Regions from separate parts of the Mycolicibacterium fluoranthenivorans genome, predicted to be linked through region 1. Evidence: riboswitches for the same ligand, from Rfam matches in the RefSeq annotation. Region 1 holds a riboswitch; the other holds the start of a gene.
What was found. A riboswitch is a leader RNA that binds a small molecule or an ion and turns the genes downstream of it on or off. The one in region 1 is predicted to bind glycine.

Region 1 (11,229 bases):
TGGATCCCGGCCAGCTCGGTATCGGAGGCCCGGCTGGAGAGTGCGGCCGGGGCCAAGACGGTGAGCAACAGCCGCCCGCTGGTCAGCTCCCCCGTCCTGCTGGCGATCCGGCCGGAACTCAAAGCGGCCCTGTCCCAGCAGAACTGGTCGACGCTTCCGGCACTGCAGAACAACCCGTCCGGGCTGGACGATCTGAACCTGCCCGGGTGGGGGGCACTCAAGTTGGCGCTTCCGCTGACGGGCGACGCCGATGCGACCTATCTGGCCGCGGAAGCCGTCGCGGCCGCCTCGGCACCGCAGGGTGCGCCGGCCACCGCGGGGGTGGGTGCGGTGCACACCCTGCTCGCCGGTCAGCCCAAGCTCGCCGACACGAATGCCACCACCGCGTTGGATGCGCTCGTGAACGCCGCCGACCCGGCCGCTGCCCCCGTGCACGCCGTGGTCACCACCGAACAGCAGTTGTTCAAGCGCGGCGCCGACCTGCCCGACGCGGCCCAGAAGCTCGGCTCCTGGACACCCCCGGGACCGGCGGCAGTCGCGGATTATCCGGCGGTGCTGCTCGGCGGTGACTGGTTGTCGCAGGAGCAGATCAGCGCGGCCAGCGAATTCGACCGGTTCATGCGCAAACCGGACCAACTGGCCGAGTTCGCCAAGGCCGGTTTCCGCGCCGAGGGCGCAGCGGCCCCGCAGAGCCCGGTGACCGATTTCGCGCCGATGGCCCAGCCGCTGTCGGTCGGCGACAACGAAACCCGGGCCACCATGGCTGCCGGCATCAGCGCACCTGCCCAGGGCCAGACCGTGACGATCATGCTGGACCAGTCGATGAACACCGACGAGGGCGGCAAGAGCAGGCTGGCCAATGTGACCACCGCACTCGATGCGCGACTGCAGGCGCTGCCCGCCGGCTCGGCCGTCGGCTTGTGGACCTTCGACGGCGTGGCGGGCCGGTCGGAAGTCAGTACCGGACCTCTCGCTGACCCCGTCGGCGGCCAGCCCCGCTCGGCCGTCCTCAAATCCAGCCTGGACGGGCAGACGGCATCCGGTGGCGGCGCGGTGTCGTTCACCACGCTGCGCCTGGTCTACGGGGAGGCGCTGTCCGCGTTCCGGGACGGCCAGCCCAATTCGGTCCTGGTGATCACCGCCGGACCGCACACCGACCAGAGTCTGGACGGCTCTGGTTTGGTGGACTACATCAAGGGCGCCGCCAACCCGGCTCGGCCGGTCGCGGTAAACGTCATCGATTTCGGCTCCGACTCCGATCGCGCCACCTGGGAGGCCGTCGCCCAGGCCAGCGGTGGCCAGTATCAGAACGTGCCCAACTCCGTCGGCCCCGAGCTGGCGGCCGCGGTCGCCTCGGCCCTGGGCTAGGGAGCCAGCAGGTCGAGTGCGCTGCGGGCGAACAACTCCGGCACCTCGACCTGTGGGTAATGCCCCACACCGGGCAGTTCGGTGACCCGCGCGGCGGGCCGCAGCTCGCGCAGGCCGTCGAGCACATTGACGGTGGCCACCGGGTCCTGCAGACCCCAGAGGAAACTCAGCGGTTTCGGCCAGTCGGCCACTGCGCCGTGCCAGCGCCGGGCGTATCGCACCCGCTCGTCGAGGTAGGCGCAGAGCAGATGTGCGATGCGGTGACCGTCCTTGTAGGACAACAGTTCCCATTGCGCCCGGGCCTCATCGGGGCTCAGCGGATGGGCCGCGCTGAACAGCCGGGCGAAACCACGGGTGAAACCGGACCGGTTGGTCAGCCGGGACACCAACGGCCCCAATGGACCACGCAACAGTTTCTGGGCCGGACGCAGGCTGGCGCGGTCGAGGATGACGCTGCCGTTGGTGAGCACCGCGCGCTGCAGATCGAACGGCAGCGCCCCCTCCAGGTCGCGGGCCAGCAGTTCGGTGGCCACCGAGGTGCCCATATCGTGGGCGATCAGCACCACCGGACCGGTCGTGGTCGCCGCGACGACCCGCTCGACCAGGTCGGCCTGCTCGAACAACGAGTAGCGATGCGGGTGCGGCTTGTCCGACAGACCGAACCCGAGAAAGTCCAGCGTCACCCAAGCCCGGTCGCCGAGGTGCCCGACGACCTCCCGGTAGTCGAACGAGCTGGACGGAAAACCGTGCAGCAGCAGGACGGTCGGGCCGGCACCGGGAGCCGATCGGACGAAGATCCGGCCGGCCGGGGTGTCCAGCGACCGGCCCCCATCGCGCCACGCGGCGACGGTCGGCGACAACATGCGGTATCCGTCCTCCCGTCGCTACGCTCGCCGCCTCAGGTTAGGCGAACGCCTCGACGGGCGGGCAGGAACACACCAGGTTGCGGTCACCGTAGGCGGCATCGATGCGCCGCACCGGCGGCCACACCTTGGGCCGGAAGCCCTTACCGAGCGGGTAGGCCGCCTGTTCCCTGGTGTACGGGTGCGACCACTGCTCGGTGAGCAGGCATTCCGCGGTGTGCGGGGCGCCGCGCAGCGGGTTGTCGTCCGCGGGCCACACCCCCGAACCGACCTTGTCGATCTCGGCGCGGATGGCGATCATGGCGTCGCAGAAGGCGTCCACCTCGGCCAGGTTCTCGCTCTCGGTGGGCTCCACCATCAGCGTCCCGGCGACCGGGAAGCTCATGGTCGGCGCGTGGAAACCGAAGTCCGCCAACCGCTTCGCCACATCGTCGACGGTGACGCCGGTGGTCTTGGTGATCGTGGTGAGATCCAGGATGCACTCGTGGGCCACCATGCCGTTCTCCCCGGTGTAGAGCACCGGGTAGTACTCGTCGAGCCGGCGGGCGATGTAGTTGGCCGAGGCGATCGCGGTCAGCGAGGCCTTGCGCAGGCCCACACCACCCATCATTCGGATGTAGGCCCAGGTGATCGGCAGGATCGAGGCCGACCCGTACGGTGCCGCCGACACCGTCAGCTCGTCACCGAGCTCGGCAGCCAAGGGGTGCCCGGGCAGGTACGGCGCCAGGTGCGCGCGCACCGCCACCGGCCCCACTCCGGGGCCCCCGCCGCCGTGCGGGATGCAGAACGTCTTGTGCAGGTTGAGATGACTGACATCGCCGCCGAACCTGCCCGGCCGGGCCAACCCGACCAGGGCGTTGAGGTTCGCGCCGTCGATGTACACCTGGCCGCCGGCGTCATGGGTGGCCGCGCAGATCTCGGCCACATCGTGCTCGTACACGCCGTGCGTCGAGGGGTACGTGATCATCAGGGCGGCAAGGTTTTCCGCGTGTTGGGCGATCTTGGCGCGCAGATCGTCGAGGTCCACGTCACCGTTGCCGCGGCAGGCCACCACCACCACCCGCATACCCGCGAGCGCCGCCGAGGCCGCGTTCGTACCGTGCGCACTGGACGGGATGAGGCACACGTCGCGCTGGCCCTGGCCCCGCTCGGCGTGATAGGCCTGGATGGCCAACAGGCCGGCGTACTCCCCCTGCGACCCGGCATTGGGCTGCAACGAGATCTCGTCGTAGCCGGTGACCGCCGTGAGCCAGTCCTGCAGATCGGCGATCAGCCGACGCAGACCGGGGGTGTCCGACGCCGGCGAAAAGGGATGCTGGCGTGCGAATTCCGGCCAGGTGATGGGTTCCATCTCCGCGGTCGCGTTGAGCTTCATGGTGCACGAGCCGAGCGGGATCATGGTGCGATCCAGGGCCAGGTCCTTGTCGGCGAGGCTGCGCAGGTAGCGCATCATCGCCGTCTCGGTGCGGTATGTCGTGAAGGCCGGGTGGGTCAGGAATTCCGTCGTGCGGGTGGCGATATCGGCTGCGCCGGGCTCGGCGGCCGGCACGCCGAATGATTCCAGCACCGCGGCGACGTGCGCCTCGGTGGTGACCTCGTCGCAGGCGACCGACACGTGGTCGGCGTCCACCCGCCACAGATTGATCCCTCTGCCCTTGGCCGCGGCCACGATCTCGTCGGCGCGGCCCGGCACCCGGGCCAGCACGGTGTCGAAGAAGTCCGGGTGCACCAGCGCCTCGCCCAGGCCGGCGGCGATCGCGGCGGCCCGGCTGTGCACGCGGCGCGCGATGGCGGTGAGCCCGTCGGCGCCGTGGTAGCTGGCATACATGGCGGCCATCACCGCCAGCAACACCTGAGCGGTACAGATGTTGCTGGTGGCCTTGTCCCGGCGGATGTGCTGCTCGCGGGTCTGCAGGGACAGCCGATATGCCGCGTTCCCGTCCGCGTCCTGCGAGACCCCGACGAGGCGCCCGGGCAGCTGGCGGGCGTGCTTGGTGTGCACCGCGAGATAACCGGCGTGCGGGCCGCCGAAGCCCATCGGCACCCCGAATCGCTGGGTGGTGCCGAAGGCGACGTCAGCGCCGATCTCGCCGGGCGGGGCGATCAGGGTGAGCGCCAGCAGATCGGCTCCGACCGCGACCAGGGCGCCACGGTCGTGGGCCTCGGTCACCAGTGCGGTCCAGTCCCGGAGCACGCCGCTGGCCCCCGGCTGCTGCACGATGACACCGAAGAAATCGCCGTCGGGCAGACCGTGCTGCAGGTCGGCGGTGACGATCTCGATGCCGAGCGGCCGGGCGCGGGTGGCCAGCACCGCCGCGGTCTGCGGGTAGACGTCGGCATCGACCAGAAGTCGGGTGGCCGAGCCTTTCACCGCGCGGTGCATCAGCGTCATGGCCTCGGCGGCGGCGGTGCCCTCGTCGAGCATCGACGCGTTCGCCACGTCCAGCCCGGTCAGATCGCTGACCATGGTCTGGAAGTTGAGCAGTGCTTCGAGGCGGCCCTGACTGATCTCCGGCTGATACGGCGTGTACGCGGTGTACCAGGCGGGGTTCTCAAGAATGTTGCGGCGCAACACCGGTGGGGTGAAGGTGTCGAAGTAGCCCTGCCCGATCATCGACACGGCCACGGTATTGGAGTCGGCCAGCGCGCGCAGTTCGGCCAGCGACTCCTCCTCGCTGGCGGGTGCGGGTAGCTGATCCAGCCCCGGCGCCAGCCCGTCTGCGGTCACCGCGTCGAGAATGCCCGCCGGCAGCGCCAAGGCGGCGAGTTCGTCCAGGGAGTCGACACCGATGACCTGCAGCATCGTGGCGATGGCGGCGGCGTCGGGTCCGATATGGCGATCGGCGAAGCCGAAGTGGTCGATAGACACGAGATCTCCCCTGGGTCGAGGGCGCGGGCGGGCGCGTAAAACCGCGTCCTCTCCCTCTGTCGGGGCGCCTGAGAGATTCGGCGGCGGCTCGCTGCCTTTCCCCATGGGCGGATGCGCAGGACGCACCACTTTCCAGAGGCATCGGGGCCATGCGCGGTCCGGGGTGCCTGAGAGGTTGACGGAGAGGTATTGCTCCTTCGGCGTCCGTGACTGGCCGTCACGGAACTCTCCCGCACAAGGGCGATGCCCCGACAGCTTAGCCGATCTTGCGGTCGCGGCTCTTTCGCCGGGAAGCGAGTTCGTCCTCGGGGGCGGCGATCGACTCGCCGCCGTCGGCGCGTTCGCCCGGGAAGTCGGCGATGGCGCCGGTCAGTTCCCGCATGGCACCCGAGACCGCGATACCGAACACACCCTGACCGCCTTGGAGGAGGTCGACGACCTCTTCGGCGGAGGTGCACTCGTAGACGGTGGTGCCGTCGGAGAACAGCGTGATGTTGGCCAGGTCCTGCACACCGCGCTGACGCAGATGATCGACCGCGACGCGGATGTTGTGCAGGGAGATGCCGGTGTCGAGCAGGCGCTTGACGATCTTCAGGACCAAGATGTCCTTGAAGGAGTACAGCCGCTGGCTGCCGGAACCGGCCGCACCGCGGATGGAGGGCACCACCAGCGAGGTGCGGGCCCAGTAGTCGAGCTGGCGGTAGGTGATACCCGCGATCTGGCAGGCGCTCGGACCGCGGTAGCCGACCAGCTCATCCGGTACCGAATCGTCCGGGAACAAGCCACCCTGCACGGGCTCGCTGACGCTGCCGCTCACCGCCGGCACGGGGTCGCCACTGGTGGACAGATCCAACTCCCCCTGATGTGGCGTGCGTGGCGTGTCGCCCACAATCCATCCTCTCCGCCGATCGATTCCGGCCCCATGACCTGCACAGCGTCACGTTTGCCCAGTTTCGAATGTGTCGAGCATACGCTCAACACGCTCCTGTCACTGCTCGTCGTGTCAAAGTATGGCTGCCCGTTTCACAGTCGGCCCACACACGCCCCGCGTGTCGACGTCACGAGACGTATCCGTGATCTGGGCGACTCGCATGTGCCTCACCGACTTAGCGGGCGACGGCCCGGGGCTACGTCACAGTGACACCGTGATACCCGGCGGGGTATCACGGAGATATGGCCGTTTTCCTGCACCACGCACCGTCGGCGGCGTTCGGCGTCCGGCCATGAGCGGGGTCACTGCGCCTCTCGGGGTTGCTCTACCGATCGGAGCCGCCTTCGGCATGGTCGCCGGGCTCTGGGGAATCGGTAACCCTGAGACCGTCATTCGCGCTGCCCGCTTGGTCGACCGGTTGTTACTGGGCTGCTTCTTGTTCGTCACGGCGGTGGGCGCGGTAGTGCTCTACGGCCTGCACGCATTGGGAGTGCCCATGCACTTCGCGCCGAAGCCGCTCTACGTCTTCGGTGTCATCGCAGGTGGCGTGCTGTTCGGCACCGGAGCGGCGATCAGCGGATACTTCCCGGGCACCGCGCTGATCGCCTTGGGTGAAGGCCGTCGAGACGCGCTGGCCGCGATCCCCGGCGGCTTGCTCGGAGCGGCGGCGTGGACGGGGCTGTTCGGAACACCGGTCGGCCAGTGGCTGACGACGACCGCGAACTACGGCGGCCTGGTCGCGGGCGGATACCTGAACGCGCAGACTCCGGGGCGAATGCTGGCGATCGCGATCGGCTACGCGGCGCTGGCCTTCATCCTGCTGAAGTATTTGCCGCGGTTTCGCGGGGGCGAGCGGTGTTGCCTTCGTGAGCTCGGCGGGGCGACGCCCTCCGAATTCGAACGCCGCATGATGCGCGACACCATCGCCTATCTCTACGAGGGCACGAAAGAACGGCCGGGCCGTCGTAGGCCGTGGTTCGAGCGGATCTACCGCGCTCAGGTCGCACACCCCGCGTTCTTCACCCGCACGATCGCCGTGGTCGCCACGGGCGTGGCCGCACTTGTGGTGTTGTCGATATTTCTGCGCCAGCCGTTCGGCCAGTCCACCACCTACTCGTGGGTGGTCGGCGAGCTGTTCATGCCCCACTTCGCGTACTCACACCAGGTGATCCGCAGTATCGGCTGGGAACCGCTCAGCGACCTCGGAGTTCTGATCGGAGCCTTCCTCACGGCCAGGTTCCTCAGCGGCCGGTTCACCGCGTTCCGTCCGGTCGTTCCGCCGTCCTGGCGACACCGTTTCGGGCCGGGGCGTACCAAGCGAGCGGTCGCGGTGTTCATCGGCTCGTTCCTGACGCTGTTCGGCGCCAGGATGGCCGGGGGATGCACGAGCGGACACACCCTCAGCGGCGGTATCCAACTGTCGGTGAGCGCCTGGCTGTTCACCGCCTCGATGCTCGCGGCGATGGTCATCACCGCCCGACTTGTCTACCGGAATGCAGACTGGTCCATCACCCCGGAGACAGACGACCACGCCGTGGGCAGCACGACCGGGTCTCAGGTGACTCCTAGGTGGCCTTGAAGTCGTCGGGCGACACGCTGTCGAGGAACTCCTTGAACTTCTCGACCTCGTCCTCGCGCACCGCGCCGGTGGGCTCTTCGTCACTCTCGTCCGGGATCAGCAGTCCGGCCTCGGCCAGCACGGCTTCCTCGACGTAGATCGGGACGCCCACCCGCAGCGCGATGGCCACCGAGTCCGACGGACGCGCCGACACCTTGATATCCCGATCGAAGATCAGGTCGGCGTAGAAGGTGCCCTCCTGCAGATCGACGATGCGCACCTCTTTGAGCGAATGCCCAAGCGCAGCAATCAGATCCCGGATCAAATCATGGGTGAGCGGCCGCGTCGGCTCCACACCCTGCTGTTCGAGGGCGATGGCGGCCGCCTCGGACTGCCCGATCCAGATCGGCAGGTAACGGTCGCCGTTGGACTCACGCAGCAGCAGCACAGGCTGATTCTGAGGTTGCTCAACGCGAATACCGACTACCCGAACCTCACCCATCTGCGTCTGCCCTCCATGACGATGTCGCCACCGAAAAGTCTAGTCCTCAGCGGTCGAGAACGTCGCGTACAGCCGACTTGATCAGCGACGTGTGCAACGTGATCGCGAGTGCGGCCACCTCGCGGGCCAGGTCATCGGCCCGGTCCCGGGCGCCCGCGTTACCCGCGGCCGCCACCGGACCCGCGATCTGCGCGATCAGATCGGACTGCCGGTCGGCGGCCGACCGGAAGGCCCTCAGATGCCGGGGCTCCACCCCGTAGTCGGCCAACGCCCGCGCGCACTGGGCGATCAGCACGGAGTGCTCGTCGAAGAACCCCGCCGGGCCGGGCCGGATGATGCCGGCCGTCACCAGCGCCGCCAGCAGTGCGCCGTCCACTCCGGAGCGGGCCAGCAGATCCTCACGGCTGAGCCGGACCTGTGCCGGGGCAACCGCGGCGGCCACCTGTTCGGAATCGGCGGCGGTCGCCGCCTGCACTGCCACCGCCAAACGCGGTACCGCGTAAGCGGTTCCGCCGGACGGCAGCTCACCGTCGGGAAGCGCGTCGAGCTGCGCCTTGATCACCTTCAGCGGCAGATACTGATCCCGCTGCGCAGTCAGGATGAAGCGCAGGCGGGCGCAGTCGTATGCGGTGAACCGCCGGTACCCGGCCGCCGAACGGTCCGGCGTGACCAGACCCTCGGCCTCAAGGAACCTGATCTTCGAGATGGTCACATCGGGGAAGTCGGGACGCAGCAGGTCGAGGACCGCTCCGATCGACATCCCGGTGAATCCCGGGTCCGGCTGGCTCATCTGCTCGTCGGGTGAGTGTCTCAGGCGTCGTCGGACTTGGGTCCGGTCAGGAACACCAGCCTGAACTTGCCGATCTGCACCTCGTCACCGTTGGCCAGCACCGCCGAGTCGACGGGCTCGCGATTGACGTAGGTGCCGTTGAGGCTGCCGACGTCAACGACCTGGAACTCGCCGGTTTCCAGGCGGAACTCGGCATGGCGGCGGCTGACCGTCACGTCATCGAGGAAGATGTCGCTGTCGGGGTGGCGGCCCGCCGAGGTGGTGGGCTGGTCGAGCAGGAAGCGCGAGCCCGCGTTGGGGCCGCGCTTGACGACCAGGAGCGCCGACCCGGCGGGCAGTCCCTCGACCCCCGACACCGAGCTGTCGCTGCTCGTCGCCGCCGGGGCGTCCAGTTCGTTGAGGAAATCAGCGCGGAAAACCGAGGTCGTCTCCACGGTCACTTCGTCGGACGTCTGGTCGGCCCCGGTGTTGCTGTTCTCCGTCACCCGCTGCTCCTCTGCTGGCTGCTGTGGCGTGTTGCACGGTGGCCGGGCATTGCTTCCCAGCCGTATCGCGTCGCGTCAAACTTCATTGTCGACCGTACCGCGCCGTGCGACCTGTTGGGTCCACCACGGCCGGATCCGGTCACCCGGACCTGGCCACGCCGATGTGTGCCTGTTGATGCCCGTCGGTCGTCTGGACCGACGGGCGAAACCCTAACAACTCGCTACTCGGACACGTTGCTTCGGTAGGCATCCGCGTCGAGCAACTCGGCCAAACCGCTGGCCAGAGCGGCGGCGTCGACCTCGAGTTCGACCAGCCAGCCGGCGCCGTAGGGATCGGAGTTGACCAGCTCGGGGCTGCCCTCCAGGTCGCCGTTCACCGCAACGACTTTCGCGGTCAGCGGGGCGTAGAGATCCGACAGCGATTTGGTCGACTCGACCTCACCGAAAGACTCGCCCGCGGTCACGTCGGCGCCGACGTCGGGCAGCTGCACGAAGACGACGTCACCGAGCGCCGACTGGGCGTAGTCGGTGATCCCGACCCGGACGGTGGTGTCACCGGTGCGCTGCACCCACTCGTGCTCGGTCGTGTACTGCAGGTCGGCTGGGATGTCGCTCACGGCGCTCCTTCGGTGCGGGCTGGTGGCGGGTACTGCTCATTTGACTGGCTGAGCGTATTGGCGTGGTTTCGGTTGTCGCAAGGCGGTCACGTCGACGCGGTCGGATTGGCTGACCGTCATGGTGCCACCGACCCGCTCCACGCTGTCGATCGCGCCACCCGGAATGTTCAGCGCGGCCGCCAGGGTCGGTGGATCACCAATGGCCAGAATCGAATACGGCGGGCTCAGGGTGGTGCTGTCGATGATCAACGCCCCGGGCGACCCCACCACCCAGGTGTCCACGCCCACCCGCACCGATCCGTTTCCCGCCTGGCCGCCGCCGACCTGCATGGCCTCGGCCCCCGCGGCCCGTAGTTCGTTGATCACGTCGAGCATGGTTTCCGGTGACACGCCGCGCGCCGCGTCGTCGATGGTGATGCTGACACCGGGCCCGGTCGCGGCGACCGTGCCGATGAGGATGGACAGCGCCGCCAGCCGCGCCTGCGCGTTCTCGATGGCGGCCTGATCGCTGCTGCCGGAGGCCTGCAACGACGACAGCGTCCGCTGCAGATCGCCGACCTCGGTGTTCAGGGCAGCCTCGCGCTGCTGCAGAGAATCGAGCAGCACCAGCAGGTCCGCGGGCCGTGCCGTTTCCAACGAGTCACCCGACTCGGTCTGGCGCACCTGGGTGACAATCGCCACACCGAGGAGCAGCACCAGCAGCGCGGCCAGCGCGCCGAACATCCGTTGCGAGCGGGTGCGGCGTCTGGGCGGCTCGGCACCGGGGGCCCGCTCGTGGCGTCCGTGTTCGGGTTGCTCGGCCGGCACGGTCATGCCCCGAACAGCCGGCGCCGCAGCGCGGCCGCATTGCCGAAGATGCGGATACCGAGCACCACGATGATCGCGGTGGACAGCTGGGTACCGACGCCGAGTTGATCACCGACGAAGACGATGAGTGCGGCCACCAACACGTTGAACACGAACGACACGACGAACACCTTCGCGTCGAAGATCCGCTCCAGATAGGCGCGCATACCACCGAACACCGCGTCCAGCGCCGCCACCACCGCGATGGGCAGATACGGCTGGATCGCTTCCGGAACACTGGGGTGGAACACCAGGCCCAGCACGATGCCGACGGCGAGTGCGGCGATTCCGATCATGGCTGTCCCTGTTTCGATCTCACGGCTGGCTGCTGCCCATTCTGTCCAACGCCCCATCTGCTCGGGCCCAATCTGCTCAGGGCCCAATCTGCTTGGCGAAGCGG
Region 2 (11,229 bases), on a different contig from region 1:
TCCCGAACCTACCCGGCGGTAAGAATTGCCACGATATTCAGAATCGTGACTCAAAGATTCCTTAAATGTGACCCATACGCTCAGTGTCATGTGGATCGACGACACCAGTGCCGATGTCATCAAAGTCGACTTTGACGCCCTGTACCACGGGGATGTCCTCGTCGAGGGTGACACCTCCGAGCAGTTCCCTGACCTCGCTGCAGCGGTCTGACCGCAGCAGTTCCCTCCTAGCACCACAACGCCGCTGAGCCATGCCTCGGCGGCGTTGTGGCGTCTCGGGGACGTCCCGACAACGAGAACCGCGCGGCCGAACGTCATTGTTCGACCGCGCGGTCAGTTCGTAGCGCAGCTCAGGCGCTGGCTTTTTCTTCCTCGTCGAGGACGACCATGTCGGCCAGCCGGCCGATGATGATGTCTTCGGCTTCGTCGACGATGCGGGTGATGAGATCGGCGACGGTCGGGATGTCGTGGATCAGGCCCATGACCGTACCCGCGGTCCAGATGCCGGCATCGATATCACCGTCCTCGAACACCTTGCGGCCACGCACACCGGCCACCAGGTCCTTGACGTCCTCGAACTGGCCACCGCCGGCGAGGATCTGCACCACCTCACGTGAGACCGCGTTGGACGCGACACGCGCGGTGTTGTGCAGGCTGCGGAAGATCAGCTCGGTGCCACGCTCGTCACCCGCGACGATGGCCTCCTTGACGTTCTGGTGGATACAGGACTCCACGGTGCACATGAACCGGGTACCCATGTTGATCCCGTCGGCGCCCAAGGCCAGCGCCGCCACCAGACCACGTGCATCACCGAAACCACCCGAGGCGATCATCGGGATCTCGATCTCCTTGGCCGCAGCCGGAATCAGCACCAAGCCCGGCACATCATCCTCACCGGGGTGCCCGGCGCACTCGAAGCCGTCGATGCTGATGCCGTCCACACCGAGGGTCTGCGCCTTGACCGCGTGGCGCACCGAGGTGCACTTGTGCAGCACCTTGATCCCGTTGTCGTGGAACATCGGCAGATGCGGCCCGGGGTTGGAACCCGCGGTCTCCACGATCTTGATACCGGCGTCGACGATCACCTGGCGGTACTCGTCATACGGGGGCGGGGTGATCGACGGCAGGATCGTCAGGTTCACCCCGAACGGCTTGTCGGTGAGATCGCGGGTCTTGGCGATCTCATTGGCCAGGTCCGCCGGCGTCGGCTGGGTCAGTGCGGTGAGGAAACCCAACCCACCCGCATTCGCGACGGCCGCCACCAGTTCGGCGCGACCCACCCACTGCATACCGCCCTGGGCGATGGGGTGTTCGACCCCGAAGGCCTCGGTGAACTTCGTAACCAGAGTCATTACTTCTCCTCGTCTACCGCGGGGCCATACGGATCGCACCGTCGAGGCGGATGACCTCGCCGTTGAGCATCGGGTTCTCGACGATGTGCACCGCCAGCGCGCCGTACTCGTCCGGATCGCCCAGCCGCGCCGGGTGCGGCACCTGCTGGCCGAGGGAGCGCTGCGCCTCCTCCGGCAGTGAGCCCAGCAGCGGCGTCTTGAACAGACCCGGGGCGATGGTGCAGACCCGGATCAGGCTGCGCGACAGATCGCGCGCGATCGGCAGGGTCATCCCGACGACGCCGCCCTTGGACGCCGAGTAGGCCGCCTGGCCGATCTGGCCGTCGAACGCCGCGACCGAGGCGGTGTTGATGATGACGCCACGTTCCTCGTTCTTGAGCGGCTCCGTCTTGGCGATGCGCTCGGCGGCCAGCCGCAGCACGTTGAAGGTGCCGATCAGGTTGACCTCCACCACCTTGCGGAAGCCGTCCAGCGGGAACGGGCCTTCCTTACCGAGGGTCTTGATGGCGTTGCCGATACCGGCGCAGTTGACGTTGATGCGCACCGGGCCGAGCGACTCGGCCACATCCAGGGCCTTGCTGACCGCGTCCTCGTCGGTGACGTTGGCGGCGACGAACTTGGCGCGCTCACCCAGCTCGGCGACCGCTTCCTCGCCCTTGAGGTCGATGACGACGACCGACGCGCCGGCGTCGAGCAGTCGCTTGGTGGTCGCCAGGCCGAGGCCCGAGGCCCCGCCGGTGACAACTGCTACCGAATCCTTGATTTCCACGTGCCGTGCTTCCTTCCTATCGGGGTCGTTGCCGGGCTCTAGGCCCAGTCGGTGAGAATCGTGTCGTTGTCGGCGCCGACCACCGGGGGCCGCGTGGGCTGCCCCGGCCGGCTGCGGGAGAACCTCGGGGCGGGCATCGGCTGCAGGCCGCTACCCGTCTCGTAGAAGGTGTCGCGCTCGGCCACATGCGGTTCGGTGAGCACCTCGCCGAACGCCAGCACCGGTGTGGCGCAGGCATCCGAACCCGCGAAGATCTGCGCCCACTCGTCGCGCGTCTTGGTCTTGAACACCTCGGTGAAGGTGGTCCGCAGCTCTTCCCAGCGGGCCATGTCGTTCTGGCCGGGCAGCTCCGCTTGGTCCAGCCCCAGCTTGGCCAGCAGCTCGGCGTAGAACTGCGGTTCGATGGCACCGATCGCGAAATGCTTGCCGTCGGCGGTCTCATAGGTGTCGTAATAGGGAGCGCCGGTGTCGAGCATGTTGGTGCCACGCTCGTCCGACCACAGGCCCTGCGACCGGAACGACCACATCATCTGGATCAGCACGCTGGAGCCGTCGATCATGGCCGCATCGACCACCTGCCCCTTGCCCGAGGTCTGACGTTCGAAGAGCGCCGAGAGGATACCCAGCAGCAGGAACATCGACCCGCCACCGAAATCACCGGCCAGGTTCAGCGGCGGCACCGGCTTCTCGCCCTTGCGCCCGATCGCGTGCAGCACACCGTTGAGGGAGATGTAGTTGATGTCGTGACCGGCCTGCAGTGCCCGCGGGCCGTCCTGCCCCCACCCCGTCATCCGGGCGTAGACCAGCTTCTCGTTGACCTTCGCGCAATCCTCGGGCCCGAGGCCGAGCCGTTCGGTGACACCGGGCCGGAAACCCTCGATCAACACATCGGCCTTGGCCACCAAATCGAGCACGAACTGTTTGCCCTCAGCGGATTTCAGATCGGCGGTGACGCTGCGCCGGTTGCGCAGCATGGCATCTTTGGCGGGGCTGTTCGACGCCGTCGGGCGGTCCACCCGCACCACGTCTGCGCCCAGATCGCCCAGAATCATCGCCGCGTGCGGGCCGGGGCCGATACCGGCCAATTCGACAACCCGCAATCCGTGCAGTGGTCCCGTCATACCGCCGTCCTTCGTCGTTGAGTTTCTCGTCGAGTACGAGTTAGTTGACCGCCGACATAGCTTACTTGTATAACCAAGTCGACCGGCCGTGGGCCACCCAGCCAACCGTGAGGGCGCATCTCATGACATATGCCAGCATCGATTCCCTGCTCGTCGAGCTCGACGACGGGGTGCTGTCGGTGACCCTCAATCGTCCCGACACGCTGAACTCGCTGTCCGAAGCCATGCTGACCGGTGTCGCCGAAGCCCTCGAGCGGGCCGCCACAGACCCCGCGGTCCGCGTCGTGAAGTTGGCCGGCGCGGGCCGCGGTTTCAGCTCCGGCGCCGGTATCAGCGCCGAGGATGTCTCGGCCAAGTCCGTCAACGGACCGGAGGAGGTGCTCGACGCCGCCAACCGCGCGGTGCGGTCCATCGTCGCGCTGCCCAAACCCGTCGTCGCCGTGGTGCAGGGCCCGGCCGCCGGCGTCGGCGTCTCGCTGGCGCTCGCCGCCGATATCGTATTGGCTTCGGAGAAGGCCTTTTTCATGCTGGCCTTCACCAAGATCGGACTGATGCCCGACGGCGGCGCCTCCGCCTTGATCGCGGCGGCCGTCGGGCGCATCCGCGCGCAGCGGATGGCACTGCTGGCCGAGCGCATCACCGCGGCCGAGGCCTACGACTGGGGTCTGGTCACCACGGTGCACGCCGCCGAGGACTTGGACGCCGCCGTGGCCAAGGTGATCGACACCTTGGCCACCGGCCCGGCCGTGTCGCTACGTAAGACCAAGCAGGCCATCAACGATGCCACCCTCACCGAACTCGAGGCCGCACTCGAGCGCGAACGCGAGGGTCAGCTGGTCCTGCTGACCTCCGACGATTTCCGGGAGGGCACCAGAGCCTTCCAGGAGCACCGCAAGGCCACCTTCACCGATACGTGATCCTGCGCCGAATAATTCGGTGGCTTCGACCAACCCCGATCGGTCACCATCGGTGATGTGACCACGCAATTGGAGCGACCGCGCTGGCGGGTACTCGCACCGTTGCGACACCGGGAGTACCGCCTGTTGATCGGCGCCGTCGCGCTGTCCATCTTCGCCTCCGGCATGTGGACGGTGGTGATGGCGCTGCAGGTCATCGCGCTGGACAACGACCCCACCGCGCTGTCCCTGGTGGCAACCTGCTTGAGCGCAGGCTTGATCGCGTTCGTCCTGGTCGGCGGCATCGCCGCGGACCGTCTGCCGCAGCGCGCCATCATCATCGCCGTCGAATCGGTCAACACCGCCGTGGCCACGGCGGTGGCGGTACTCGGCCTCACCGGCCAGCTGCGGTTGTGGCACATGGCCGTGGGCGCCACCGCCCTCGGCGTGGGCGCCGCATTCTTCTTCCCGGCATACAGCGCCTACCTGCCGCGGCTGCTCCCGCCAGAACAACTGCTGGCCGCCAACGGAATCGAGGGCATGCTCCGGCCCACCATGCAGCAGGCCGTCGGTCCGGCGGTGGCCGGCATGCTGATCGGCGCCACCTTCCCGTCGCTGGGTGCCGTGGCCGTCGCCATTCTCTACGGCACCGGCTTGATCCTGCTCATCGCGACCAGGCCGGTGGCCCAAGCAGTTCCGGCCGAACGTCCGAGCACGCATCCGCTGGCCGATCTCCGGGACGGCTTCCGGTTCATGGTGCGCACCCCGTGGCTGCTCGCGACCTTGCTGTTCGCGAGCGGTTTCGTCCTGCTCATCATCGGTCCACTGGAAGTGCTGCTGCCGTTCATCACGAATGCGCGCTTCGCACACGGTGAGCGGATCTTCGGTTTCGTGCTGGCAGCGTTCGGCCTCGGCGGGGCGGTCGGTGCGATCGCGATCTCGTCGGTGCGCCTGCCGCGGCGCTATCTCACGGTCATGGTGATGTGCTGGGGACTGGGCAATCTGCCGCTGGTCGCGATCGGCTACACGGCGTCGTTCGCGGTGATGGCGGCGGCCGCCTTCGTGGTGGGCATGACCAGCACCGCGGCCACCGTCATCTGGGGGACGCTGCTCCAGCGCAGGGTTCCCCCGGCGATGCTGGGCCGGGTTTCCAGCCTGGACTTCTTCGTCTCGCTGGTCTTCATGCCGGTGTCGATGGCCGTGGCCGGGCCGCTGTCCAAAGTGTTCGCGGTGCAGACCATCTTCCTGGCGGCCGGCACCATTCCGGCGGTGCTGGGTCTGATCGCCTGGCTGGCAGCCCGGATGCCGCGCGACGAGGTGGCGCATCCGCTGAATTCCTGATGTGACCGCGCCGGTCAGAGACCGAAGATCGGCGGCAGGGCCAGCACCATCACCAGACCCCAGAAGAAATGGGTGAGCATGGGCGCCAGCACCCCGCCGGTCGCGCGGCGCAACAGCGCACAGACGGTGCCGAGCAGGATCGCGGCGAACCCGAGCATCGGGTTGCCCGCCGCCATCACCACGCCGAAATAGATCGCCGTCGACACCGGGACGGGCCGGCGGCCGCCGAGCGCGCTGTACAGCGCGCCACGGAAGAACAGCTCCTCGGCCAAGCCGTTGACCACGGTGATGAAAACGACCAGCGCAAGTGCACCCTGATCGGCGAATTGCAGGACGGCGGTGACATATTCGCGCACCGGTGGGATGAGCCGCGCGATCAGGCCGCCGATGACGAACACCGCGCCCAGCCCGATTCCCACCCCGATTCCGAGCAGGACGGGCCGGCGCGCACTGCCGGGCAGCCGGCCCAGGTGCAATGGCCCGGACAGGACGGCCCCCGCCGACCAGACCACGGCCATGATGAGGGTGAAGACATAGAAGGAGCTGTCCCCCGGGTGCCTGCTCAGCGAGTACGCCTGCAGCGCCGCCCCCATCACCAACACCGCGACGACGGTGATCCGTCTGCGCAACACCACTTTTCGGGCTTCCTCGACGGCAGGCGCAGCGGCGCGCCACGGTGGCGGGATCATCGGCGATGCCCCCGCGGGATCAGCTCGGCCAGAATATCGATCCCGGTACGCAGCGTGGCGGTGGCCGGACCGGGTAACAGCGCGAGCAGCGCGAGCGCGGGCCGGGCGATCGAAGGGGTGAGCTGACGGATGCGCGACATGTCGCCGCCGGCCCAGGACGGGTCGGTATCGGCGAGGTGGTGCGGATCGGCCAGATCGGTGACCGGGACCCGCTCGGGCGTATGCAGCGAGCGGGTGATCGCCGTGTTCACCGTCAGCAGACCGCCGGCCGGGGCGGGCACCAGATTACGTAACCCCTCCCCCGCCGCGGTCATCGGGTGATCCAGTGACGCAGTCAAATCGGCGGTGAGCGCACCGGGAACCGGAAGCGCCACAGCGGACACCTTCGACGCCACCACGGTCGGCACGCCCGGCGCGGGCACGGTCCACTGCCGTATTCCGGACAGCCGGGCGTAGGCCGCCAGCAGATCCCGGTAGCTGGTCGTCTGCGGTCCACTGATGTCGTACGCCCCGGCGGGCACCAACTCGCTGTCCACGGCGGCCATGAGGTAGTGCAGCACATCGCGGATGGAAATGGGGTCGATGGGGTTGGACAGCCAGGACGGTTGCGGCAGCACCGGGAAGCGTTCGGCGACATAGCGCAGGATCTCGAACGACGTCGACCCCGCACCGATGATCAGCGCCGCACCGAGCCACACCAGTTCGGCACCGCCGGCAACCGCGAGCGCCTGAGCCACTTCGGCTCGGCCGGCCAGATGTTCGGACAACACGTCGTCGGCGGGCACGAAACCGCCGAGGTAGATGATGCGGCCGACGCCCGCCTCGGCAGCGGCCAGCGCAAACCGGCGGGCGCCCTCGTTGTCGGTGGTCCTGAAGTCCGTCTCACCGATCCCGTGCACCAGGTAGTAGACGGCATCCACATGTCCGCACCGCGCGAAAAGCGTTGCCACCGAATCGGGGTCGTTCGCATCCAGGGATACCGCCGTGACATCGCGATACCACCCGAAAGCGGTCAGACGCTCCGGCGTCCGGCTGGTCACCACCACGTCGTGGCCCGCCGAGAGCAGTTCGGCGACCAGTCGTGATCCGATATATCCCGTAGCCCCGGTGACGAGGACGCGCGCGGTCATCCGCATCCCACGCATGCGTTCGACATCATCACCGAAGCCTCCTGACCACCGCTAGTCCTATCACTGCACGCGGTGGTCCATACCCTGATCGACAGGGTGCTACACGCCAGGGAGTTGCTCGTCACACCAGGCGGACGACAGGGCGTGCCCGCTGATCCGGACGCCCGTGTGGGCCGCCCTTCACACCCCACCGTCGCGGGAACGTACCGCCTTCGAGGGAAACCTCAGTGGGAAGCGTTGTCGGCGTTCGCCTTCGGGTCAACCCTGCCCGCGGTGCAGGTCGATGAGCCCCTGATAAGACTCGGCGTTGAACCGATTGCCGGCGACCTCCTCATCGCCGAGGCTGCGGCGCACCTTCCCCGGCACGCCCGCGACCAGCGACCGTGGCGGAATCACCGCCCCCTGGGGCACCACCGCGCCGGCCGCCACCAGCGACCCCGCACCCACGACCGCCCCGTTCAGCACGATGGCGCCCATCCCGACGAGCACGTCGTCCTCGACGGTGCAGCCGTGCAGCACCGCATTGTGGCCGACCGTGACACCCGCGCCGACGTGCACCGGGAAACCCGGATCGACGTGGACGGTCACACCGTCTTGGATGTTGCTGCCCTCGCCGATCTCGATGGGCTCGAACTCGGCGCGCAAGGTGGCGTTGTACCAGACACTCACGCGGGCGGCCAGCGTCACCGGGCCGATCAAGGTGGCGTTGGGCGCCACCCAGGACTCGGCGTGCAGCTGCGGGGCACGCCCGCGAATAGGAATGATCAGCGCTTCAGGCATGGGCGTCATCGTAATCAGAGTTCCCGCACGAGCGCGGCAGGAGTCCGATCTCGGCGTGACATCCGACGCGTGAGTGGGTAGATTCTCTGCTCACCACAATCGAATAGCCGTCGACACGTTGTGGGAGAACCTCGTTCACGAGGCGCCGTAGGAGCAATATCCTCCCCGGGAATCTCTCAGGCACCAGTACCGCAGCGTCGAGGCAACTCTGGAGACAAGGCGTCACCTCATGGGAACGGCCTTACCGAAGGTGTAGAGGATCCGCGGGACGACGCGGAACCGCAGACTCTCAGGTTTCAGGACAGAGTGGGGAGGGCGCCACCGGCCCGGTTTGGCTCCGGGCTCAGCCGAGATGGAGTCGCCCGTTGTCCGTTACACCCACCGACCGCAGCCGGTAATTGCCATGGTGGTCAGCGCATTCGAATTGTTCTCCGTTGGTATCGGCCCGTCGAGTTCGCACACCGTCGGCCCGATGCGTGCCGCCGCCCGGTTCGTCGAAACCCTGCGCGCCGGCGACCGGTTGCGCGACCTCACCCGGATCAGCGTGGAGTTGTACGGCTCCCTGGCGGCCACCGGCGCCGGCCACGGCACCCAATCGGCGATTCTGCTCGGGCTCGAAGGCTGCCGGCCCGAAGACGTCACCACCGAGGATAAGGAACGCCGTCTCGCCGAGATCGCCGCCACCGGCACCACGCGGATCGGCGGGGACACGCCGGTGCCCCTGACCGAGGGCGCGATGATTCTGCGCGCCTCGACGGTCCTGCCGCGCCATCCCAACGCAATGACGTTGAGTGCCTTCAATTCCCGCGGCGAGGTGCTGTCCACCCAGACCTATTACTCCATCGGAGGCGGGTTCGTCGTCACCGAGGACTGCCCCGATGCCGGCACGGACCACCACTGCGCCACCCCGTTGCCGTACGCCTCGGGTCGCGAACTGCTCGAACTCTGTGCACACAAGGGACTCACCATCAGCGAGGTCGCCATGAGCAACGAACAGTGTTGCCGCTCCGCGGGGGAGGTCCGGACGAGCCTGCTGCACCTGCGCGATGTCATGGTCGAGAGTGCACGCAACGGCATCGCCCGCGACGGCGTACTGCCCGGAGTTCTAGAGGTGCGGCGGCGGGCCAAGGCCTGGTACCACAGTCTCAGCGCCGAAGATCCAGAGCGCACAGCCGAATTCGCCGAAGACTGGGTGAATCTGATCGCGCTGGCGGTCAACGAGGAGAACGCTTCCGGCGGCCGCATCGTCACGGCTCCGACCAACGGAGCTGCCGGCATCATCCCCGCCGTGCTGCACTACGCCACCCATTACACCCGCGCCGGGACGGCTGACCCGGACGACACCGCGGTACGGTTCCTGCTCACCGCGGCTGCCATCGGATCGCTGTTCAAGGAGCGCGCGTCGATCTCCGGCGCCGAGGTCGGGTGCCAGGGCGAGGTCGGGTCGGCGGCAGCCATGGCCGCTGCGGGACTGGCCGAGATCCTCGGCGGCACCACGCACCAGGTGGAGAACGCGGCCGAGATCGCCATGGAACACAGCCTCGGACTGACCTGCGATCCGATCGCCGGGCTGGTTCAGATCCCCTGCATCGAACGCAATGCCATCTCGGCGGGCAAGGCGATCAACGCCGCCCGGATGGCGTTGCGCGGCGACGGCAGCCACCGGGTCAGCCTCGATCAGGTCATCGAGACCATGCGCACCACCGGCGCGGATATGCACGCCAAGTACAAGGAGACCTCGACCGGCGGGCTGGCCATCAACGTGGGGGTCAACGTCGTCGAATGCTGAGGCACCGCATTCAGGCGCCCTGGTACACCTTGCGGTAGCTCGACGGGGACATCCCCATCCCGCGGCGCAGATGGTGACGCAGGTTGCCGCCGGTGCCCAGCCCCGACAGCCGGGCCACCTCGTCGACCGGAATATCCCTGGACTCCAGCAGTTCCCGGGCCCGATCGATACGGCGCTGCCGGATCCAGCTGCCCGGCGCCTCGCCGGTCTCCGCACGGAACCGGCGGTTGAACGTCCGCAGGCTCATATGGGCATGCTCGGCCAGGGTGTGCACGGTGAGTTCTTCGGTGAGGTGCGCCAGCGCCCAGGCCCGGGTGGCCGCCGTGGCGGCGTGGTCCCCCGCCGGCACCTGCCTGTCGATGAACTGCGCTTGGCCGCCTTCCCGCCACGGTGGCACCACGCAGTGGCGGGCGACCGCGGTGGCCACCTGCACACCGTGATCACACCGAATGATGTGCAGGCACAAGTCGATTCCCGCGGCCAGCCCGGCCGAGGTGAGCACGTCACCGTCATCGACGAACAGCACGTTCTCGTCCACCCGGACTGCCGGGTAGAGCTCACGCAGGGTGTCGGCGTACTTCCAGTGGGTCGTCACGGTCCGGCCGTCCAGCCGGCCCACCGCGGCCAGCACGAACGCGCCGGTGCAGATCGACACCACGCGGGCGCCGGGCCGGATCCGAGCGAACGCGGCGGCCACGGCGTCCTCGACGCCGCGGCCGGTTCGCGCCGGCGGGTAACGCGTGCCGGGGATGACGACGGTGTCGGCGGTGTCCAGCGCCTCCGGGCCGGCGGTGGGCACGATCGCGAAGCCGTTGGTCGACGCGACGGGCCCCGGTTCGACGGCACACGTCGTCACCTCGTACAGGGGCTCACCGTCGCCGCCCGCCGCCGTCCCGAACAGGGTCGGCGCGATGGTGGCGTCGAAACCCACCACGGGCGCCAACAGCAGGACGGCGACACGATGCATCACGCCAGTCTGGCATGTTTTTGATGGATCATGTCGTTTGTGCCACTAGGCGGGCGGCCCGAATTCCGCGACAGTGAGCCGGTGACACTTCTCGGTACGCGAACACGCCTGCATTGGGCCTGGGTGGTCGCCGCGGTCAGTTTCGTCGCGATCCTCGGCGCGGCGGCCTTCCGGTCGGTGCCCGGGGTGATGATGAACCCGCTGCATCACGAATTCGGCTGGAGTCACGGCACGGTCGGTGCGGCGATGGCGGTCAACATGACGCTCTACGGTCTCACCGCCCCGTTCGCCGCGGCCCTGATGGACCGCTTCGGCGTGCGCCCGGTGCTCACCGGGGCCCTCACCTTGATCGCGGCCGGCTCGGCGCTCAGCGTGCTCATGACGGCCAGCTGGCA

Region 2: it holds a riboswitch for glycine, as region 1 does, so the genes downstream of both, FHU31_RS27755 (L-serine ammonia-lyase) here and gcvP (aminomethyl-transferring glycine dehydrogenase) in region 1, are expected to answer to the same signal.

What each region holds. Positions count from the first base shown of each region.
Region 1 is NZ_JAANOW010000001.1:3,510,262-3,521,490, forward strand. Features, by position in the region: gene FHU31_RS17070 (vWA domain-containing protein) at 1-1,368, shown strand, start outside; gene FHU31_RS17075 (alpha/beta fold hydrolase) at 1,365-2,231, opposite strand; gene gcvP (aminomethyl-transferring glycine dehydrogenase) at 2,272-5,094, opposite strand; glycine riboswitch at 5,147-5,244, opposite strand; glycine riboswitch at 5,245-5,343, opposite strand; gene FHU31_RS17085 (MerR family transcriptional regulator) at 5,357-5,989, opposite strand; gene FHU31_RS17090 (YeeE/YedE thiosulfate transporter family protein) at 6,324-7,610, shown strand; gene FHU31_RS17095 (bifunctional nuclease family protein) at 7,597-8,091, opposite strand; gene ftsR (transcriptional regulator FtsR) at 8,138-8,881, opposite strand; gene garA (glycogen accumulation regulator GarA) at 8,902-9,366, opposite strand; gene gcvH (glycine cleavage system protein GcvH) at 9,588-9,983, opposite strand; gene FHU31_RS17115 (DUF881 domain-containing protein) at 10,020-10,796, opposite strand; gene FHU31_RS17120 (small basic family protein) at 10,793-11,125, opposite strand; gene FHU31_RS17125 (DUF881 domain-containing protein) at 11,202-11,229, opposite strand, start outside.
Region 2 is NZ_JAANOW010000004.1:251,070-262,298, forward strand. Features, by position in the region: gene FHU31_RS31925 (hypothetical protein) at 89-211, shown strand; gene FHU31_RS27715 (NAD(P)H-dependent flavin oxidoreductase) at 351-1,352, opposite strand; gene FHU31_RS27720 (3-hydroxyacyl-CoA dehydrogenase) at 1,366-2,121, opposite strand; gene FHU31_RS27725 (CaiB/BaiF CoA transferase family protein) at 2,160-3,242, opposite strand; gene FHU31_RS27730 (enoyl-CoA hydratase) at 3,365-4,159, shown strand; gene tet(V) (tetracycline efflux MFS transporter Tet(V)) at 4,217-5,479, shown strand; gene FHU31_RS27740 (CPBP family intramembrane glutamic endopeptidase) at 5,494-6,168, opposite strand; gene FHU31_RS27745 (SDR family NAD(P)-dependent oxidoreductase) at 6,165-7,298, opposite strand; gene FHU31_RS27750 (gamma carbonic anhydrase family protein) at 7,557-8,078, opposite strand; glycine riboswitch at 8,190-8,280, shown strand; gene FHU31_RS27755 (L-serine ammonia-lyase) at 8,482-9,867, shown strand; gene FHU31_RS27760 (GlxA family transcriptional regulator) at 9,878-10,834, opposite strand; gene FHU31_RS27765 (MFS transporter) at 10,916-11,229, shown strand, end outside.